DNA from 2 places in the Halalkalibacter sp. HAAS-P014 genome. Region 2 is predicted to be linked to the other one. Evidence: riboswitches for the same ligand, from Rfam matches in the RefSeq annotation. Region 2 holds a riboswitch; the other holds the start of a gene.
The links. A riboswitch is a leader RNA that binds a small molecule or an ion and turns the genes downstream of it on or off. The one in region 2 is predicted to bind S-adenosylmethionine.
Positions count from the first base shown of each region.

Region 1: it holds a riboswitch for S-adenosylmethionine, as region 2 does, so the genes downstream of both, AC1FXZ_RS09040 (peptide-methionine (S)-S-oxide reductase) here and metK (methionine adenosyltransferase) in region 2, are expected to answer to the same signal.

Region 1 is NZ_JBWQTV010000011.1:78,285-86,291, reverse strand. It holds gene AC1FXZ_RS09070 (CsxC family protein) at 1-134, opposite strand, end outside; gene AC1FXZ_RS09065 (cupin domain-containing protein) at 315-1,229, shown strand; gene AC1FXZ_RS09060 (hypothetical protein) at 1,613-1,939, shown strand; gene AC1FXZ_RS09055 (monooxygenase) at 2,146-2,451, opposite strand; gene AC1FXZ_RS09050 (DsbA family oxidoreductase) at 2,468-3,376, opposite strand; gene AC1FXZ_RS09045 (TetR/AcrR family transcriptional regulator) at 3,617-4,186, shown strand; SAM riboswitch class I at 4,326-4,436, shown strand; gene AC1FXZ_RS09040 (peptide-methionine (S)-S-oxide reductase) at 4,526-4,867, shown strand; gene AC1FXZ_RS09035 (malate:quinone oxidoreductase) at 5,366-6,907, shown strand; gene AC1FXZ_RS09030 (DUF2798 domain-containing protein) at 7,043-7,525, opposite strand; gene AC1FXZ_RS09025 (DUF1284 domain-containing protein) at 7,763-8,007, opposite strand, start outside.
Region 2 is NZ_JBWQTV010000023.1:104,212-112,218, forward strand. It holds gene mnmL (tRNA modification radical SAM protein MnmL/YtqA) at 1-170, shown strand, start outside; gene mnmM (tRNA 5-(aminomethyl)-2-thiouridylate-methyltransferase MnmM) at 167-739, shown strand; gene AC1FXZ_RS18355 (beta-class carbonic anhydrase) at 800-1,387, shown strand; gene AC1FXZ_RS18360 (tetraprenyl-beta-curcumene synthase family protein) at 1,517-2,572, opposite strand; gene AC1FXZ_RS18365 (alpha/beta hydrolase) at 2,644-3,426, opposite strand; gene AC1FXZ_RS18370 (gamma carbonic anhydrase) at 3,534-4,058, shown strand; gene AC1FXZ_RS18375 (DUF1540 domain-containing protein) at 4,147-4,302, opposite strand; gene metK (methionine adenosyltransferase) at 4,438-5,643, opposite strand; SAM riboswitch class I at 5,807-5,918, opposite strand; gene AC1FXZ_RS18385 (hypothetical protein) at 6,156-6,533, opposite strand; gene pckA (phosphoenolpyruvate carboxykinase (ATP)) at 6,790-8,007, shown strand, end outside.

The DNA.
Region 1 (8,007 bases), on a different contig from region 2:
GGGGAGACAGCATTCTTATCCCTTATTGGCTTATAGTTAAAATACGGTGGTGCCGGTTCTTGCGCTTTAGAGTTTTTTTGGTTGTCTTTTTTGTCAGACAATTTAATACACCTCCTTATATTTTCTAATAACATGGTATGTAAATAATCGCTAACAGTGTGGACGAACTCCTCAATAGAATCAACCATTTTTTCCTGCTAAAGAAATGGTGTAGGCTAACACAATGAATGAATTTAATTCCTTTATGTAAACGAAGTACATTCTCTAAACTTAGGCATAAGATGGTTTATAACCTAATGAAGGGAATGAATCATATGTATTATCGTTCTAAAAATACGTATCCTTATTACACTCATAACACCAGTCCTGTCTATAATCCAAACTATATGCCAAGAAACCAATACAGAAATGAACAACAAGAAGCTGAAATGGTATTGGCAGGAATAACAAGAGAAGCTAGATGTATGGATCTTTATAGTCGATTAGCAAACGTGGCACCAAATCAACAACATCAAAATGACATCCTTAATGCTTTAGAAAACAAAAAAAATCATTTAAACCAATTTATAAGTCTTTATACTGCTCTTACGGGAAGTCAACCTGTGTATGAAGTAGAACAAGTACCATTTCAAAGTTATAGAGAGGGTTTACAAAAGGCTTATGAAGCAGAAGTTGAGGGGTATGAAGCTTATCGAAAGAGTTGTTCACTAACTCAACACCCACAAATTCGAAATGTATTCTCATGGGCTCTAACGGGTGAACAAGAAAATGCTACAAGGATGAGTTCATTAAATGAGCAAGCTATTCAATCAATGGATTATGGATCAGAACCGTTTGTCGTTAATATTGAAGAGGCGACAAAGCAAAACAATACGTACCGTACGGCTCTATGGACAGGTAGCCATTTGCAAGTAACTTTAATGAGTATCAATGTTGGAGAAGACATTGGTTTAGAAGTTCATCCAAACCTAGATCAATTCATCCGTATTGAAGAAGGGCAAGGAATTGTCCAAATGGGGGACAGCAGAGATAATTTATATTTTCAGGAAGAAGTTTATGATGACTATGCGTTCGTCATTCCTGCTGGGAAATGGCATAATCTTACCAATACGGGGACTACACCTATTAAACTCTACTCGATCTATGCACCACCTGAGCATCCATACGGAACTGTTCATGAAACGAAAGCCGTTGCAATAGCAGCAGAAGAGCACCACCACAATCATTAAGAATTAGCGCTGCTCAATAATGAGTAGCGCTAATTCTCTTTGCTAATAAACATCTTAAATGAAGAAACTTTTCTGAAGAAAATTCGTAAAGTGAAGGTCGATGTATTTTTAAGAAGTGTTTTCATAATAAATTTCAACAAAAGTTATTTCAAAAAAGGAGGTACCCGTGTTATTAATTCAAAATATAGAATAGTCGGTACTGCAAATAGTCTAAAAGGGAGCTTTAAAGTCACATGGAACATAGATGAACCTTGATTAAGCATGATATACATAATGTAACGGTAAAATCAGTTGAACGGAAAAAAAGTTTGTTCTCATAATTGTGTGAGAAAGATTAATACTAAGTTTTAAGGTGGTTATTAATGAAAGGGAGTGCTCTATTGATGAATTCAATGATTAATCATATTCGTTGGATCAGAGCTGTATTTAATTGGGGGAGACGAGCACAGCAATTATTTGGGGCTAATCGTAAAACCAACGGAGGTATGTTACTAACTGTAGTAGGAATGGGAGTTGCAGTATTTAGTTTTTTGAAAGGTCGTGGTAATGAATTGCCACAAATGAAACAATTTATTACTAATTTTCTTAGGGACAGTCAAGTAAAAGCATTTGAAAATTCCAACCAAACTGCTATGGCAGAGTTCTCAGAAGAGCTCTCTGCTGAAGCGAAGAAAACGGTTGAGAAAATTGATTACGAAGATCTTTTCTAAGTTATGGAACACCTTTTAATCAACAGCTTTTAAAAGACAATGAGCAAGGCACATAGCCAACCAACGGAACTGCTGTCTGTTACCGATTACTGTGACACCTAATAATTTTCTGTAATTATAGTCTATCCTGACTCTGTTGCCAAAAAGAAGTAAGTTCAAGCTCAAGAATGCAGGTGTGTTACCTCACACACCTGCATTCTTATAGTTTATTTTAGTGGACCATTAGTAATCGCAGTAAGTTTAGAATTTATGGAAAAAATCTTTGCGTTAACATCTGTTATTCCAAAGCTAGCTAACCTTTTAGAGTGCATTTCTAAATATGCTTCAGCCGTTTCTTTTGTTTCAAAAATATAAATTCCTCCTGCTTCATTGTTTTCGGGATTTTCTGTCCAAATCTTCCACATGAAGCCATCTTCTTCATTGATACTTTTCGCTAAGCTAGAGAACTCCTCTGCCATTTCATCTCCAAAAGGTCCGTTCATTTTGAAATCAACTTGTAATACGTAAGCCATTTATTATTCTCCTTTGTTATTTAGTAGTAAAGTATAACTCCCCTAAAATTTCCTTCTTTTGATAACTGTTTGTTGGAAGTTTTCCAGTAACAAAATCATTTATATCTGTTTTTTCGACATCATACATAACTTCGATTTCTTTTGAGAATAAAAGTTTTTCCTTTTCGAGTAAGCTAGAAAGGGATGGTTGTTGTTTTGGCTGAAGTTCTTCAATGGCTAGGACTTGTTTTAATCCACGAACATACTCCTCAAAAGAGCGCGCGCCAACTAGTTTTATCCCTTTATTATCCTCATTAATCATGATAATGGTTGGAAATCCTCTAACGCCTAAGTTTTTGGCTAGCTCAAAATCTTCACTTAATAATTTTTGTCCGTTAGGTTGTTCAGCTTCAGTTACAACGGTTTCTCCGTCAAGTCCAATAGAATTGACGATATTGATCATTACGGATTTATCTGCAATATTTTGATTAAATGCAAAAACTGCTTCTCTGGCACGCCGTAAAAATTCATTTGCAGATGTATCATTATGATTTTTTTGAATCACTTTAAATACACGGGAAGGGGGAAAAGATGATTGGATTGGATTATCATACCAAAGTGATCCATCAATTGGCATCCTCGAATATTCTCCGACTTCCCTCCAGTGACCTGCCACGTCTTGGGGTCTTGAGATCCCATTACCTGGATCAACTGGACCATCACCCCATTTCTCCAGTAGTCCTCCCATAACCGTATGAACATTAAAATAATCCCCATATTGCTCGGTGAAACGGCGAAGTACGGGTTCAATTGCCCAACAATGAGAGCAAATAGGGTCTGTTACATAATAAAGATCAATCACTTTCTTTGGTTGATTCAGGTCAATTAATTCCATCTTTTCCTCATTGACTTCCCCACACACACCTGTTTCTAAATCACATATCATCTTTTTGTTGCTCGTCAATTAAGTTTCCTCCTTTGCTGTAACTTATTCAATACGAAGTGTAGAACAGACTGTATAAGTCATACTCTATATTTCATTACCATAATTTTATACGGAAGCATCAAATTTGCTTATAATCTTATTTTAGTAAATAATGAGAACCGACAATACCAATAGTTCATTTGATTTGTTGTTTATACAACACATTCGTGAAATTGTTTAAAAAGTAGGGGTGACAACAAAATGACACAATCAAAGACGGACCCCCGGGTTCTTCGTACTCGTAAATTGATCATGGATTCTTTCATTGAACTGTCTAGTAAAAAGGAATTTAAGGACATTACCATTAAGGATATTACAACAGAAGCGATGATTAATCGTGCAACATTCTATTATCATTTTGAAGACATATATGATTTATTAGAAAAGGTACTATCAGAAGTATTATCGATTAATTTGAATGGTAATATTTTTGAGGAAAACGAATTAAATGAAGAATCGGTACGTAGTGTCTTCATAGCAATAACGGACTTTCAAAAATCTTTATCCTTCCGTTGTTATAGAGGATACGAAGAAACGATTGCCCGTATTATTAGAGAACAGCTCGAAATTATTTTTTACAATATGTTAGTAAGACAAAATAAGGATGAAGAGGATGAGACCTTAAAAATAACAGCTGTCATTTTGAGCTGGGGAATTTACGGTGCTTCTGTAGAATGGAGAAGAACTAACAAGAAGACACCTCCAGAAGAATTTATCAAGTCGGCAATTCCTTATATAATGTCTGGAGTTAATTTTGGTTCGGGAGCTTAGTTTTAAATACTAGTCCACAACTATTGTTAGTTCGTGAATCGTACTTTGTTCAGTGTTTTCAAAATAGTACTTGAATTTTAGGTTAGTGATTGATACTATTAGTAGCAAGTTGTTAATATAAAAAAATATAGCGATAAACTTCTTATCCAGAGTGGTAGAGGGACAGGCCCTATGAAACCCGGCAACCATCAGTCAAAGTGACTGAACGGTGCTAATTCCTGCAAAGGTGTTAACCTTTGAAAGATGAGAGGATTGTATGTAATGATACTAACCTCTCTTTAAATTAAAGAGGGGTTTTTTTAATGGATAGAAGGCTTATCGCTCAAAGGAGCGAACATAATGGAAAGAGCAGTGTTTGGTGCAAGTGAGTTTTTTAGTGAAGAGGCATTTGTTACCGTTTTTCGTGGTATTGAAAATGTTCAAATCAGACATTTAAAAGAGGCAAATATTGATATAGTAGATATTTTATTTGATCCCTGGAAAGTATCTTATAAGGAAGTAGTAGAATTATTTTTTGACTTACACGACCCCACTACGAAAGGAAGCCAACAAGTTAAAAATAAATCATTTATTTTCTTTTCTACTATTCATCAACTAACGGTAGCTAAACAAAAGAAAAACGAACTTAAACATCTAATTAAAGATGAAGTTATTACAGAAATTACTCCAGTAAGGCGATAACTTAATAGCTTGAATAGAAAATGGGCAAGGAAAATGGAAATAAATGGTTTACTACATTTGAGAACACTCCACACATGCACGATTTTATTTGATACAATTAGTTGTGAGGGGTTTCTTTATCACAAAGCTAATGTAAAAACGTTAAGGAAAGTATTGATTTAGTTTCACAGAGTCCGACTGGGTAAGATCAATAAGAACGGGCTGTCTACTATATGTTAAAGCTAAAAAAATTCTTTTTAACAAACAACCATTACAAGAAGAATAACCTTTTCCAAGTGAAAATAAATTATAGCTATGGTAAAAATGTGGGCGTCACACTTTTTACCAGCTTTTAAATAATTTAAAATTATCATATAATAGTAGATATGTTAATCTATAATTAAATGTATACACTATGATATTGTAATTGAGACAGAAAAGGTGTGTTCTAAGGTCGCGCTTAGTATGGTGTGACGCCTACATCTTTTCTGCAAATCTTAGGGGAAAAGGTTGGTAAAAATGAGCAATCGAGAAACTAAAACAGACATCATTTTAATTGGCTCCGGAATCATGAGTGCGACTTTAGGGACACTTTTGAAAGAGTTGGTACCGGAATGGAAAATTACAGTATTCGAGAAGCTTGAAAACGCAGGAGAGGAAAGTTCTAACGAGTGGAATAATGCAGGGACGGGGCATGCCGCGCTGTGTGAACTTAACTACACGGACGAAAAGCCGGATGGATCTGTAGATATTAGTAAAGCTATAAAAGTTAATGAACAGTTTCAGGTTTCAATGCAGTTTTGGTCTTACCTTGTAAAGAGTAATTTGTTACATAACCCACAGGACTTTATCATGCCATTGCCTCATATGAGTTTTGTACAGGGGGAGAAAAATGTCTCTTTTTTAAAGAAACGTTTTGAAGCGCTAACAAACAACCCTCTATTTAAAGGGATGGAATTTTCTGATAATCCAGAAAAGCTAAAGGAATGGGTCCCACTTATTATGCAGGATCGCCCAACAAGTGAACCTATAGCTGCAACAAAAATTGACTCTGGAACGGATGTCAATTTTGGCGCGTTAACGCGTATGTTGTTTGAACACTTAGAGAATAAAGGTGTTGAGATAAACTACAAACGTAGTGTGAATGATATTAAACGCACTAGCGATGGTATGTGGGAACTGAAAGTAAGGAATCTTGATAATGATACTGTTGAACGGCATGCTGCAAAATTCGTCTTTATCGGGGGCGGGGGAGGAAGCCTACATTTACTTCAAAAATCGGGTATTCCTGAAGGAAAACATATTGGAGGATTTCCGGTAAGTGGATTATTTATGGTTTGTAATAATCCGGATGTTGTAGCGCAGCATCACGCAAAAGTATATGGTAAAGCTAAAGTTGGTGCGCCTCCAATGTCTGTTCCACATCTTGATACACGATTTATTGACAATAAAGAATCATTGTTATTTGGTCCTTTTGCTGGTTTTACACCTAAGTTTTTAAAATACGGTTCAGTTTTTGATTTACTAACTTCTGTAAAACCTAATAATCTCTTAACTATGTTGGCGGCGGGTGCTAAAAACATTCCTTTGACAAAATACTTAATTGGTCAAGTTATGTTATCAAAAGAAAAGCGTATGGAAGAGTTACGTGAGTTTATTCCAAACGCTAAAAGCGAGGATTGGGATTTATTAGTTGCAGGACAACGTGTGCAAGTTATTAAAGATACTGAAGCAGGAAAAGGCACGCTTCAATTTGGTACGGAAGTTGTTACTGGTGCTGATGGTTCGATAGCAGCTTTATTAGGAGCTTCTCCAGGAGCTTCTACCGCCGTTCATGTCATGCTTGAAGTTATTTCAAAGTGCTTCCCTGAACGTATGGAAGAGTGGGAACCGAAAATTAAAGAAATGATTCCATCTTATGGCATGTCACTAATGGAAAATCCAGAGCTCCTGGACGAAGTTCATTCTTCAACAGCGCAGACGCTTGGATTTGAGGAAAATAGTAGGTCTTTAGGTGATTCTTTAAATGTAGAAACTAGGCTATTGAACGAAAAAATTTAGGCAACAATTTCTCATAAACAGACTGGGAAGTTTGTAAAAACAAAGAGAAAATAAAAATTTACCTAAAGAGGCAAGGACTTAAAATCCCACTATATCAGAAAAGCAAACTACTAAAAAGGTAGTTTGCTTTTTCTTTTAAACGATAAATTCAGATTTTTGTGTAGATGGTTTAATGTACTTTGTTAATAAGAAACGGGAGATTGGTCCGACAATTAGTAACTGTGATGGGAGCGCCACGATAAAGTTTAGACCAACTAATTTCAGGTACGCTATGAGAAGTGAACCTTTAACACCTGTCACAAACGCCGTTAAAATAAGTCCGTATGCTGACATAATTAGAACCATCATAGGGACCATACAAAAAGCAAACGCTAAAATAACGTTGATTTCTTTTGCCTTATCATAAGGAAGTGAGAATGCGAGCTTTCGCGCTTTTGGTTCAACTAATGATTCTACGATAAAAGCAACGATAAATGTTATGATAAATTGAATCATCATACTCCTGACTGTAAATGATGAAAAACCGTTCAAAGCTGTGTTGTAAACAGACATAATCAAAACCATTCCTAAACACATAAATAGTCCAAAAATAATGCCTTCTTTTTTATTAGTAGGCAAACAAAACATCCTTTCTTTTTTAGAGCATAAGGTTGATTATATCTGTCTGAAAATCTTTTCATAAGTGACGAATTTGTGAAGGTTTATTGCAAGTTTTAATTAAGCTTTGTTAACTCGTACTTTTTAAAAGATTCTTTTCCTCGTTCCGTTGCAAAGCTGTTAGATAAGTTAATCTGAAGTTTTTAACCAATTTTTAGTAATGTTAAAGTGGTTCGAGATACAATCATATAAAAGGACTTATTTAATCTCTCTTAAGCCTTTTCCTTCAAGAATTTCCTGAACTCCCTCTTCACAAACTCCGTAAGAACGCCAAGAACAAGTTTCACAGAGGATTTCAATATCCGAAGAGGTGACGTGTTCTTGGATACGTGATTCAATGTCCTTCCACTGCAAGAGTTGTCCAATCTTAAGTTCCATCTTCTCTAAAATAGCAGCATCTCTTTCGTAGATTATGCTGTGTTGGCAGTGGTGCTCACCTGAAT
Region 2 (8,007 bases):
CTTCTCACATGGTCATTCATCGTCTAACCGGTGATGGTCCGGCTGATATTATGATTGGCCCGATGTGGAGTATGAATAAATGGAGTGTATTAAATGGAATTGAGGATGAACTAGCTCGTCGAGATAGTTGGCAAGGAAAATTTTATACAAAAAGGGTGTCATTAGGATGAAAGTACTCGGTGTCTTACCTTTTGCTAGATTTATCTTAGAAAACGCTATAGAAAAAGGCGATATTGTCGTTGATTGTACTGTTGGTAACGGGCACGACACAATTTACCTCGCCAATCTTGTAGGAGAGGCCGGCCATGTTTATGGATTTGACATTCAAGAACAAGCAATTGCTTCAGCTACACTCAAAGTAAAAGAACAAAATGTTTGGAATCGAGTTACGTTACTACAGAAAGGTCATGAAGAAATTCGTTCCTGTATTCCTTTAGAAAAACAAAGTCAACTAAAAGCTGCTATTTTCAACCTTGGCTACTTACCTGGAGGCGATAAATCAATTGTAACAAGTGCAACCTCTACTCTCGCTGCCGTTAGCGCTTTACTGGATATTATGCCCAAAGGTGGAACGATCGTTCTTGTTATTTACCACGGACATGAAGAAGGCAAAGTAGAAAAAGATCACGTCCTAAACTTTCTAAAGAAAGTAGACCAAGGAATTGCCCACGTTTTAAAATACGAGTTTATCAATCAAGTAAACAATCCCCCTTTTGTTGTAGCCATCGAAAAAAGGTAGGTTGACAATCAGACGCAATAGTTTGAAAATAAAGGAAATAGAGTTTTTGAGGAGATGCGTATGACTTTACTAGATACCATATTGGCTCATAATAAACAATTTGTAACAGATAAAGAATATGAGCGATTCCAAACAACGAAATTTCCGAATAAAAAGATGGTCATATTAACATGCATGGATACACGCTTATTAGAACTTCTTCCTTTTGCTATGAATATAAAAAATGGCGACGCAAAAATTATAAAAAATGCTGGGGCAGTTATCTCTCATCCATTCGGGAGCATAATGAGAAGTATTCTAGTAGCCATTTATGAATTAGGCGCAAATGAAGTTCTCGTTGTCGGGCACCATGGCTGTGGGATGATGGGGTTAGAGGCGTCTAGTATCCTTGAGAAGTCTCAAGAACGAGGCATTGATAAAGCAACAATTGACACGCTTGAGTTTTCAGGAATCGACATAAGAGGTTTCTTAACTGGATTTGAAAAAGTCGAAGAGAATGTTGAACATAGTGTAAGTATGGTTAAAAAACATCCAATGCTACCAAAAAATCTACCCGTTCATGGTCTTGTCATTTGTCCGGAGACAGGGAAGTTAGACCTTATTGTTAATGGATATCAAGATCAAACGGTCGAAAGCCTTAAATGTTAATTAGCCACCTCTGCAGTACAAATGTTTTTTAGTTTAGAGGGTGTCGTTCCTTGGTGACACCCTCTGCGTGTAATTTCGAATTCTTTCACGAGCCCCATTATCCTTATTATTTCTTTACCGTGCAGCTATTTAGCGTTTTTGTCTAAAAATCCAACTATTTATCAAAAATAGAAAAGTAGGGATGCCACCCATTTTCACCATTTTCTTTGATTTCTTTTTAATCTCTTTATCTTTTTGCACTTTCTCATCTGCAATATAGATTGCGATAAGGCCTCGGATCATCATTAAATGGAACTCAGAATTGGGTAGTTGCGCTAAGCGTTCTTCTGATTTAGTTAAAAATAATTGAAAACGATCGATCATTTCCTCTTCACTGTCATAATAAAAAAGAAAGTTTAGCTCATCATCAGCAATATCTTCTTTTTGATCAATAAAATAATCCAAAAGAAGGTGAACGCCTTGAACCCATGGATAATAGCCTTCTTTTAATAAGTGTGCCGTTTCTTCCGTTAAATCTTCTTTTGTAGCATATGTGGCCAATGTGTATATGCCTAAAGTAGAGCCAGCACATGCAGAGAACTCAAACCACGTCATTTCAGGAACTTTATGTCGATGTTCCTCGAACCATTTTTCTAATCGTGGAATGCGTTCTTCTTTTTTAACATGTTTATGTACTTGTAAATCTCCATAATAGCCACTTAATTCCAACATACTTGCTTGAACTTTCTCAAAAGAGGGAAACGTCGCTAATATATCTTGACATGTTTTGACTAATGAATGTAAGTAACCACCATCTTCTTGCTCCGTACGATATTCATAGTAATTTTTCAAGGATGCGCCTGGTGTTAATGCATCTAATAATGACTGGTGAAGCATTCGAAAGTCATCTGGATCAAGAGCTGGACTCTGATCACACAAGTTATCTAAGTAATCACAAGTAATTTGATAAGCGTTTATAAATTGGATTAAATCGTCCATTCGATCCTTAGCAAGTAGACCGTAAACCCCTCCCCCTTCACAATGAAACTTTTTCTTTTTAAGTGCATCTAGGGCTTGCGATCTTAACTCAGGATCAGGAATTAGCTTCGCTTTTTCGATCCATGGATCAAAGTATATATGAACAGTAGGGACAACTTCCTTATATATCTTCATTAATAATGGGATTGGTCTTGATGGAGCATTCAACACATATTCCTCCTCTGTCTTTTCCATAATTAGAACCTTAGCATATTCAAGATAGACATACAATCAGTATGCTATGGCGTTAATAAATTCACAAAGCCAACAGCATAACGAAATACTTGCTCACGCTCTGGCTCATTGAACACTTCATGATAAAGCCCTTCCCATTCCTTGTAATATTTCTCCATCAGATTTAGTTCATTAAACCATTCCCTGACTTCATACTTATCAACTAAATAATCTTCCCCTGATTGGAGGACAAGTAATGGGATGTTTGGAAATTTCTCTGGATAACGGTGGGCAATACGTATCGCCTTCGTTAATTCATGGTACCATCTAGCCGAGACTTTACTAACACGCAGTTCATCTTTTAAGTATGCTTCACGAATTTCTTCATTCCGTGTTACTAAATCTGAACGAATTCCTGATTTCTGGCTGAATGATGGAGCAACACGATGAAGAAGTTTAGAAGCGATCTCCTTAGACTTTGCAGGTGGTTCGCTTAAACCTAAGCAGGGAGACGACAATAAAACGCCTGAAACCATTGCCGAACTTCTCTCCATTAACGATCGTATAACAACAAGCCCTCCCATGCTATGTCCAAGTAAGAATATAGGTAACCCTTTTACTCTTGCTTCATTCAACCAATCTTCAACTGAATCAATATATTGATTAAAAGACTGAATATGACCTCGCTTCCCTCTCGTTTTCCCTTGGCCAGGTAGGTCGCCCATTACTACATCAAATCCGTGATCATTCCATTTTTGAGCGAGCCACAAATACCTCCCGTGATGCTCTCCTGCGCCATGAACCATTACGACTACTCCTCTAGGATCAGCCACTTCCCATTTCCACATTCTGCATTCCCCCTTGACGATTTTTTTGAAAAAAGGACCATGACCTCCATTTTTTACGTTAAACTAAGTATAGCGATTTTTTTACTAAACGAAAAGGATGTGACGAAGTGATTTACAGATATCAAGACAAATTTCCGATAATTTCTGAAAGCGCCTTTATAGCCGATAATGTTACCATTACAGGCGATGTTAAAATTGGTGAGGAATCAAGCATTTGGTTTCAAACCGTTATCCGGGGAGATGTTGCTCCAACTATTATAGGAGACCGGGTAAACATTCAAGATCAGTCTATGCTTCATCAAAGCCCAAAAAACCCTCTAATTATTGAAGATGATGTAACCATAGGTCACCAAGTTATGCTTCATAGTTGTACAATACGAAAAAAAGCGTTAATAGGAATGGGTTCAACTATCCTTGACGGTGCTGAAATTGGTGAAGGAGCTTTTATTGGAGCTGGAAGTCTTGTTCCTCCAGGTAAAAAAATCCCAGCCAATACAATGGCTTTTGGAAGACCTGCTAAAGTGGTTCGTGATCTAAATGAAGTTGATATAAAAGAAATGGCTCGTATTCGCCATGATTATGTAGAGAAAGGTCAGCACTATAAACAAGTACTTAAGGAAGCTAAAAACTAATAACATATTTTTAGATTAATGAATAATATTGATTATTATTATCAATAATAATAGAAAGAGCGAGAGAATCGCTCTTTCATTCCGCAAATCAATGTTGTGGTTCAAAGGTTTTGCAATCTGTTTCCTCTTGTTTATCTGCTTCTTTTCCCGTATGGCTTACAACATAAATCTTGTCTGCTTCACACTGATTCCCCTGTGCCCAAAAAACACAGTTGTTCACTTCACATAATACATCTTGAGCCAATTTACTCACCCCCCTCATATATACATTTTGACCAAATTTGAACCGAGAAATACAAAGGGATTCAAAATCTGATATTTCTCTTTCTAGGTCGAAAAAGAGGCAAACTCTAAAGTTGAGTTGCCTCTTTCTTGTCTTCTATAATCCAGCTTGTTCTTTTAATGCAGCTGCCTTATCTGTTTGCTCCCAAGGAAGATCAACATCAGTACGTCCAAAATGACCGTAAGCTGCTGTTTGCTTATAGATTGGTCGACGAAGGTCTAGCATCTTAATAATACCAGCAGGACGAAGATCAAAGTTATCACGTACAAGTGCAACTAATGATTCTTCAGATACTTTCCCAGTGCCAAACGTATCAATTGAAATTGATACAGGTTGAGCTACACCGATCGCATATGCCAATTGCACTTCACATTTATCAGCTAATCCTGCAGCCACGATATTTTTCGCTACGTAACGTGCAGCGTATGCTCCAGAGCGATCAACTTTTGTTGCATCCTTACCAGAGAACGCTCCTCCACCGTGACGTGCATAACCACCATATGTATCAACGATGATTTTACGTCCAGTAAGACCTGCATCCCCTTGTGGACCACCGATTACAAAACGACCTGTTGGATTAATAAAGTACTTTGTATCTTCATCTATTAATTCCTGAGGTACAACTGGATTAATTACGTATTCTTTTAAATTGCGTTGAATTTGTTCTAACGTTACTTCCGGATGATGCTGTGTGGAAATGACAATGGTATCAATTCGAGCTGGTTTCCCATCTTCATCGTACTCAACAGTAACTTGTGTTTTACCATCTGGACGAAGGTATGGAAGGACTTCTTCTTTTCGTACTTCTGTTAAACGACGAGCTAATTTGTGGCTTAATGAAATTGGTAGTGGCATTAGCTCACTTGTTTCATTATTAGCATAACCGAACATCAATCCCTGATCTCCAGCTCCAATTGCTTCTATTTCTTCATCGGTCATTTGACCTTCACGCGCTTCAAGAGCTCGGTCAACCCCTTGTGCAATATCAGCAGATTGCTCATCAATCGATGTTAATACTGCACACGTCTCAGAGTCAAAACCATACTTAGCACGAGTATAACCGATACCCTTAACCGTTTCTCGGACAATTTTTGGAATGTCAACATACGTACTCGTCGTAATTTCACCAGCAACTAAAACTAACCCTGTGTTAACTGATGTTTCACACGCTACACGTGCATTGGGATCATTCGTTAAAATTGCATCGAGAATCGCATCTGAAATTTGATCACAAATCTTATCCGGATGTCCTTCTGTTACAGATTCCGATGTAAATAGACGTCTGCTTTTAAATTCTGTCATTATTCTTTTCCTCCTTAAACACAGCTATTTACTTAGCCTATGTTTTTTTCTTTGAGACGGCACTCATGTCCCACTGAATGGGAAATACCTACCTGTAAAGACGTATAAACGATAAAAACCCTTTTCCAAATAGAGGAAAAAGGGTTGAATGTTTACCTTTAGCCTCTTATCGTTCAAGGCATATGCCTTGCAGGTTAGCACCTTTTCACTCAAGGCTATGAGTGTTGGTTGCTGGGCTTCTTCGGGCCTGTCCCTCCGCCTACTCAGGATAAGAGTATCCGTTCGACGCATATCATATCGCACATGTTGAATACTGTCAACATTTACAACTTACTCTTTACGAGTATGACTTTTGAAATTCACTTAACCTTATTAATTTATTTATAGTTTGCACAACCTTATTCGTAACTATGCTTTTTAAAAAATGCTTTCAGGACTATTAGAAATACAAAAGAGGTGTAACAAAAGGAGTCCGTTCAAACCTTTTGCTACACCCCTTTCTTCTGTTATTTCTAATAAGGAGTATCATCTCTTTGACGTTCATTACTCTCCCGTACTCTCTCTCCCTGTTCCCGACTTTTTCTCTGTTCTTCTAACTTCTTTTCATCTTCTATACGAAACTCTTCACGTAATTGCATCCTCATCAATTCTTTTTCATTATCTCGAGGTTTAACTTGGCTATACACCCCACTTGCAGTTAAACCAATGATCAGGGCTACTAAAACTTGATCACCCCACTCTCTTGGAATAAACCAAAGTATTCCCGCAATTCCGATTGCTAACAGTGCTCGATATTGTTTTTCTACACCGAATGCATTTCCAATAACCGTCACAAGAGCTGCTACGACAGCAGAAACTGTAGCGAGGTCCAACATGGAGACTTCTTGCACGTCGAATTCCTCCTTTTTACCCTTATATATTTACTTTATGCAGCATGAAAAAATTGGTCCTTTTCTAAATCTATTCTAGATACTTTAATTAATTAAACAAATTCCATAAAATTTGTGAACACATTTAGGTGGAAAGAAGTCACATTCCAAAAAAAATTTTAATAGTATAGACTATTAAAATTAATGTGTTATACTAATAAACAAGATTAGATAATATATGGGAATCACATAAAGATAAAGAAAGGGTTGTCCGACAATGAAAACGATTAGCCTCCAATCAGAATTAGTTAATTTAATGAATCAGAAAAATGTTCAGCTCAATTTACCTATCTCTTCATTAATTGAAAAGTCTTTAAAGCGAGGTGAAGGGAGCCTCACATCAACGGGGGCATTAAGTGTTTCAACTGGTGCTTATACGGGACGTTCCCCTAAAGACAAATTCATTGTCAAAGAATCAAGTATTGAAAACAAAATTGAGTGGGGAGCTGTTAACCAACCTATAGAGAAAGAAGTTTTTGTTTCACTTTACAGAAAAGTGCTGAAACACTTAAGTGAAAAAGAAGAACTTTTTGTTTCTGATGGATTTGCCGGTGCAGATGAAAAGTACCAAATTCCATTAAAAGTAATAAATGAATTCGCATGGCAGCAAGTTTTTGCGCGCCAATTATTTATCCGCCCAAGTAATAAAATTGAGCAAAATCATGATAATCAGCCATTCACGATTGTATCTGCACCTACATTTAAAGCAGACCCAGCTGTTGATGGTACAAATTCAGAAGTTTTTGTCATTGTTTCATTTGAACAACGAATCATTTTGATCGGTGGTACTGAATATGCTGGAGAAATGAAAAAATCAATTTTCTCTATTATGAACTTCTTATTACCAGAACAAGATGTTTTATCAATGCACTGCTCTGCTAACGCTGGAAGAGAAGGCGATGTAGCTTTATTCTTCGGCTTATCTGGAACTGGAAAGACAACGCTTTCTGCTGACCCGAACCGTGGCTTAATTGGTGACGATGAGCATGGTTGGTCAAGAAACGGTGTCTTCAATATAGAAGGTGGATGTTACGCAAAATGCGTGAACTTATCTGAGGAAAAAGAGCCACAAATTTGGAATGCGATCCGTTTTGGTTCTGTTCTTGAAAACGTTATTATTGATGACAAAACAGGAGATGCGGATTACGATGATACTTCTTTAACAGAAAATACTAGAGCAGCTTACCCGATTGATGCAATACCAAACGCACTTACGCCAAGTGTTGCAGGTCATCCGACTACTATCATCTTCTTAACTGCTGATGCATTCGGTGTCCTTCCTCCGATCAGTAAATTAACAAAAGAACAAGCAATGTACCATTTCTTATCTGGTTACACTAGTAAACTAGCAGGTACAGAGCGAGGGGTTACATCACCTGAAGCAACTTTCTCAACTTGTTTCGGTGCACCATTCCTTCCATTACCAGCGGCTCGC